2 regions of the Xenorhabdus bovienii SS-2004 genome follow, and region 2 is predicted to be linked to the other one. Evidence: predicted binding sites of a transcription regulator. Region 2 holds the regulator's gene; the other holds the start of a gene.
What was found. The regulator Fur, encoded in region 2, represses iron uptake genes when iron is present. The targets are predictions, from matches to a motif close to ATAATAATGAGAACNACTATCAA.
Positions count from the first base shown of each region.

Region 1 (3,219 bases), 550 kb from region 2:
TCCGCCCCATGAAAATGCCATTTTGAAATGATGTAAATTATCCAGATACTCAGCGAATTGCTGAGGGGTCAGTTCGACCTTCAGCAGGAAGGAAAATAACCCGCTGGCGCCGGTGAAATCACGCTGGAAATAATGATGCCCCGGACAAGAAGGCAAAGCGGGGTGATAAACTTCGGCAACTTCTGGCCGCTGGGCGAGCCATTTGGCGATGTGCAGGCTGCTCTCTTCATGATGTTTTAAGCGAATTGCCAGCGTACGTAATCCACGGGTTGCGGTATAAACTGTATCGGGATCGGCAATTTGACCCAGTAGATACGAACTTTCTCTGAGTTGATCCCAGCAGCGTGCATTAGCGACCGCCGTCCCCAGCATGCCGTCTGAATGACCAATGATATATTTTGTGGCCGATTGGATGGAAATATCGATGCCAAAATCCAGCGCTTTAAAGAGAATGCCGGCCGCCCATGTATTATCGATGATAATGACAATCTCAGGATTGATCTGGCGGATAGTACGCACGATGGACGGAATATCCTGCACTTCCATGGTGAGAGAGCCGGGGGATTCAAGAAAAACGACTTTTGTGTTTGGCTTAATCAGTGATGCGATCCCTTCTCCGATCATCGGGTCAAAATAATCGGTAGAAATGCCCATCTTTTTGAGGATGTGATTACAGAAATCTTGCGTCGGCTCATAAGCACTCCCTGTCAGCAGAACATGATCGCCAGTTGCCACAAAGGCCAGAATCGAATGGGTGATCGCTGCTGCGCCGGAAGGATACAGAGCACAGCCTGCACCGCCTTCTAGCTCCGTCATCGCTTCCTGAAAGGCGAAATGAGTCAGAGTGCCACGGCGTCCATAGAATAACTCACTCTTAGCCCGGTTTTTCAACGCATGTTTCAGGTCTTCGACGGTGTCGAAAATGATGGATGAAGTGCGTTGAATGAGGGGATTGACAGCACCCTGAGTATATTTTTTCTTTCTGCCTGTACTGACCAATAAGGTCTCCAGTTTCTTTTCGGTCATATAAGTTCCCTTCGCTGCCGGTCGCTGATTGTTCAATTAATGGTTAGCAACTTAAAAGATTTAGGACAGTTTGTGCAAAGAGATTCGAACAACTTGACGAAAATTCAAGGTGATCTGAAATGGGAACAGAAGAACACTTTGATAAAATTATTCCTTTAATGATCACTTTTTTGTCAAATAGTAATGATAATTACTATCAAATCGCTCAATGTCTGATATCATTTGCGTCGGACTTTTCCCTCTCGTAATGAGAAGCCTGATTCAGGGCATATTAGGATTAGCAAGATGCGTAAATGCAATTTATTGCTAAGTAACAGAATTCATAAGAAAGAGAGTAAGGCTAACTGATGCGTAATTTGACAGCTTCTATTCTATTGGCACTCGGATTAACCGGTTCAGCATGGGCTGATACAGTACCAGTCACAACGGCTACTTCGCCAGAAAATCAGGCAGCCGTTCAGGTAGCCGCTCCGGCAACACCAGCACCAGCATCTTCTGGCGCTCTGCAGGTAGATGTTCCAAAAACTGAAGCACAGCAAGCGGGTGAACCGAAGGCTGCTGCCCAGAAAGCGGATGCTCAACCCGCGGCTGAAACGAAATCTACCGAACCTGTGGACGAATCTGAAAGTCTATCCAGTGGTTTTGCAACGGATCTTTCCGTCTGGGGCATGTATCAAAATGCTGATGCGGTAGTAAAAACCGTTATGTTGGGGTTGGTGATCGCTTCTGTCATTACATGGGCGCTCTTTTTCTCCAAAGGTACTGAACTTTTAATTGCTCGTCGCCGTTTACGCAAGGAACAATGGGCATTGGCAGATGCAGCCAATCTGGATGTGGCAGCGAAAATTGCTTCAGATTTCGGTAAGCAAAGTATCAGCCGTCTGTTGTTGAGTGAAGCTCAGTCTGAACGCGCTCTGTCTGCGGCAAGCACTGACAAAGCAGGCACCAAAGAACGTACTTCATTCCGCATGGAGCGTGCGGTTGCTGCAATCAGCCGCCACATGGGGCGTGGTAACGGCTATCTGGCGACTATTGGTGCTATTTCACCGTTTGTCGGCCTGTTCGGTACAGTGTGGGGGATTATGAACAGCTTCATCGGTATCGCTCACTCACAGACCACTAACTTGGCCGTTGTTGCTCCGGGTATCGCAGAAGCATTGCTGGCGACCGCACTGGGTCTGGTGGCAGCAATCCCAGCGGTAGTTATCTATAACATTTTTGCCCGTGTTATTTCGTCATACCGTGGTCAAGTAGGGGATATGGCGGCACAGGCAATTCTGTTGCTGGGTCGTGATCTTGATCTGGCTGACAGCAAAGTAGAAAAAGCAGAAGCAAGGTAATCAATTATGGCAATACGTCTTAATGAAGATTTGGACGATGGCGGTGAATTGCATGAGATTAACGTCACGCCATTTATTGATGTGATGTTGGTGCTGCTGATTATTTTCATGGTGGCAGCACCCTTGGCAACAGTAGATATTAAGGTAGATTTACCGGCATCGTCAGCTAAACCACAACCGCGACCAGAGAAACCCGTCTTTCTGACCGTGAAAGCGGATCATCAGTTATATGTCGGTGAACAATTGATTGAGCGTGACAATCTATCTTCAGTATTGGATCAGACAACTCAGTCCAATAAAGAAACCACGATTTTCTTCCAGGCGGATAAGACGGTGGATTATGAAACCTTGATGAGTGTGATGGATTCCCTGCGTAAAGCGGGCTATCTCAAAGTTGGCTTGGTAGGAATGGAAGCCGTTGCCGCTCAATAAGTTTCATTAGCGCCTTATCTGAAAATGAAATTAAACTGCCCGGATAGTGATATCGGGCAGTTTAATTTTTTATCCAGAATTAAGATTAAGTCATCATAACTCTTATATTATGAGAATTTATTGGTTATTAAATTAATATTTAAAATAAACTATTTTGGATATATTTATAATAAATAATCATTAAATAATAACTTAACCATTACCATTTGCCCAATAAAATTAGACTTTATATAAAAACAGGCTTGTTGAAAATACTAAATATAGACTTGAGTTATTTTTTATTAGAAAAATTATCCCATATCCTTATATCGAGGTATTTATTTACTCCTCACTTATATTATATCCACTTTAACTATATGGAAAAATGTGAGTTATAACCATCATTATAATATGGTATAAAACCTCCAGAAGTTTAATTATT
Region 1 covers NC_013892.1:1,675,144-1,678,362, reverse strand. Annotated here, with positions in the region: gene metC (cystathionine beta-lyase) at 1-1,026, opposite strand, end outside; gene exbB (tonB-system energizer ExbB) at 1,374-2,366, shown strand; gene exbD (TonB system transport protein ExbD) at 2,373-2,798, shown strand.
Region 1: a site for Fur is predicted at 1,204-1,226, ahead of exbB (tonB-system energizer ExbB). Genes of this name have one in related genera too.

Region 2 (3,219 bases):
CTCTATTGGGGAGGCTATGATTCTGCCAATGATTGGGCGAATAAGGGCTATCGAGTGGTCGTTTCCAGCCCTGATTATGTCTACCTTGATATGCCGTATGAAGTTAGTCCGAAAGAGCGCGGCTACTATTGGGCAACACGCTTCAACGATGAAGCAAAAATTTTCAGTTTTGCGCCGAACAATATGCCACAAAATGCTGAAACATCGGTGGATCGCGACGGCAACCGCTTCAATACCCAGAGCAACAAACATTGGCCGGGAGCTTATGGGCTATCAGGGCAATCATGGAGCGAAACCGTGCGTACTGATGATCAGATGGAATACATGATTTACCCGCGCTTGTTGCCATTGGCGGAACGTGCATGGCATCAGGCGAGTTGGGAACAGAATTACCAGCAGGGCAGGGAATATAAGGGCGGCGTAACACATTATGTTGATACTAATGCGATCAACAATGATTGGATAGATTTTGCCAATTTGATGGGACAACATGAGCTGGCTAAATTGGACAAAGCTAACATCGCCTATCGGTTGCCAGTACCTGGGGGAAGGATTGTATCCGGAACGTTGGAAGCCAATATCGCCTTGCCGGGGCTAGCGATCCAGTATTCGCTGGATGGCGGTAAAACATGGGCGATTTACGATGACAGGCAGCGTCCACATGTCAGCAATAATGTGAAAGTGCGCTCTGTCAGTACTGATGGTAAGCGTTTTAGCCGAGATGAAGAAGTAAAAATCACGCTCTGATATTTCTTTTAAAAAGCAGCCTGCCGATTAGCTTGAGCTAATCGGCAGTAGCTTATTCAGACTACATGAGACACAGAAGTGGATAATTGTCAGAACTTCTTATCGTGTCGTGCTTTCTCATCATGAGTTTTCATCATGCATTGTGCTATCTTTGCGGCAATCACCAGCAGTACAGTGACCATACAAGTAGAGACTATGGTTTGACAGCTTGATCCCGTAACGTTCAGCGATATCTTTCTGGCGCTCTTCAATAAACTCATCACTGAACTCAATGACTTTACCGCAGTCAAGGCAAATCAGATGGTCATGGTGATGCTGTTGAGTGAGTTCAAAAACCGATTTACCGCCTTCAAAATTGTGACGTGTGACAATGCCGGCATCATCGAACTGGTTCAACACGCGATAGACAGTGGCGAGGCCAATCTCTTCACCGATATCAATCAGTTTTTTGTAGAGATCTTCCGCACTGACATGATGGCATTCTGGATCCTGTAGCACTTCCAAAATTTTCAGGCGTGGAAGTGTTACTTTAAGTCCAGCATTTTTCAATGCTTTATTGTTGTCGGTCATGCGGATTCAGTCCTGTAACTTAGTAAGGTGAACTTATGATACTTGGGTGTATCGTGAGAGAATCATGATTCTGTTTCACGTGATAGATTATAGGCACGGATACTTGAAATGAAAACCATACCTATCCCGATATCATGACACATTATTGAGGAATTATCCCGTGAAAAGGAGCTTGGCTCCTTATACACCAAGAATTTCTGACAGGCTCATCTCGGCCTTAATCTGCTGTACCCAAGTTTCAACGCGCTCATCCGTCAATTCTGGCTGGCGATCTTCATCGATAGCAAGGCCAATAAAATGGTTATCATCAGCCATACCTTTGGAGACTTCAAAGTGATACCCTTCGGTTGGCCAGTGACCTACGATAATAGCACCAAGAGGTTCAATGATATCGCGAATCGTCCCCATCCCATCACAGAAGTACTCTGCGTAATCTTCCTGATCGCCACAGCCGAACAGAGCGATGAGTTTGCCATCGAAATTGATCTCTCCCAGTGTCGGGAAGAAATCATCCCAGTCACACTGAGCTTCACCATAATACCAAGTCGGAATGCCGAGCAGCAGGATATCGAAAGCTTCAATATCTTCTTTGCTGCTTTTGGCAATATCGTGGACTTCAGCAACATCAGCACCGCCCAATTTTTTTTGGATCATTTTGGCAATGTTCTCTGTGTTGCCTGTATCGCTGCCGAAGAATATACCTATTATTGCCATAAAATGGGTTAACCTCTTATTTTAATTGTGTATTAAGCTATACACATCACGCTGAAACCAGCAGGAAAAATGTCAGTTTTAATAAAATTAAAAGCGTTATTTTGACCAAACATCAATGACAAGTCTGTCAGATTTGTGTGGTAACGTCGTTTCATACTGTCGAGTGAAAGCCGTTAATTAGTAAGGTGATTTTCTGCCAGTTGAGCTAATAACATTTGTTCAATCAGCTCGCTGCGGCTGATATTGCGCTCTTTTGCCAGATGGTTTAAAGCATCGATGGCATCTTCATTGAGCTTCAATTCCACTCGACGCAGTCCTTTGACTTTATCTCTGCGCAACTGGTTGCGTTTATTGATCCTAAGCTGCTCGTCCCTGGACAGCGGATTCGTTTTCGGTCGCCCTGGCCTGCGTTCATCTGCGAACAAATCCAGTGTGGTGCGATCAGTTTGTTCTTTTGCCATAAATTCAATTGTAAAGGGCGTGTACCAATAGTATAGCGGGCAATGATACCTTAGCTGGGCGCGAGCCGCTACTGGTTGATGGGAGAGATATCTGGCAGGAAGATAGAGATATGGGGGAGTGGGTTATTTCAGGATATGCATCGTTGATTTTCTGGCTCAGACGGGGGGGTTAAAACTCAAAGTTTTCATTGGCTCTTTCCACATCGGGATGGCATAACGAGCCAACGTTATTGATACTTGCTTTATCAACGTTTGATTCCATTCGGCTTACTGTAGAGGGGTTAACTCCCTACATCTGCATTATTCAATTGAAAGCGTATCGTCTAAGTTAATAAATGTGATAATTATGAACATATTAATTATCACATTAATATGTTCATAATTTTAGATAGGTAGTAATTGGAGAATAGTAGGTATGGTAACCAATGCAATAAGCAGGGAAATAATAATGGAGAGAGAAATGACTTCCTGTTTAAAACCATACTTATTGGAAAAAACATAAACACCTGCTCCTATTGGCTGTGCAGCCATGACAATCGCAGCAATTAGCCAGATATTATCAGTTTGTTGCATACCAAATAGATAGTAGGCACAGAGAAACGTAATCAATGGCTGTATTCCTAATTTAAGGCACAACATTGGCATAGCTAATTTTAGCGCATCGCTGTTGATATGCTCTTTGATTTTAAGCCGAGATAATCCCAGTCCTAAAGCGAATAGTGCTGTT
Region 2 covers NC_013892.1:1,127,108-1,130,326, reverse strand. Annotated here, with positions in the region: gene XBJ1_RS04795 (beta-N-acetylhexosaminidase) at 1-747, shown strand, start outside; gene fur (ferric iron uptake transcriptional regulator) at 868-1,317, opposite strand; gene fldA (flavodoxin FldA) at 1,498-2,031, opposite strand; gene ybfE (LexA regulated protein) at 2,205-2,492, opposite strand; gene XBJ1_RS04775 (AEC family transporter) at 2,877-3,219, opposite strand, start outside.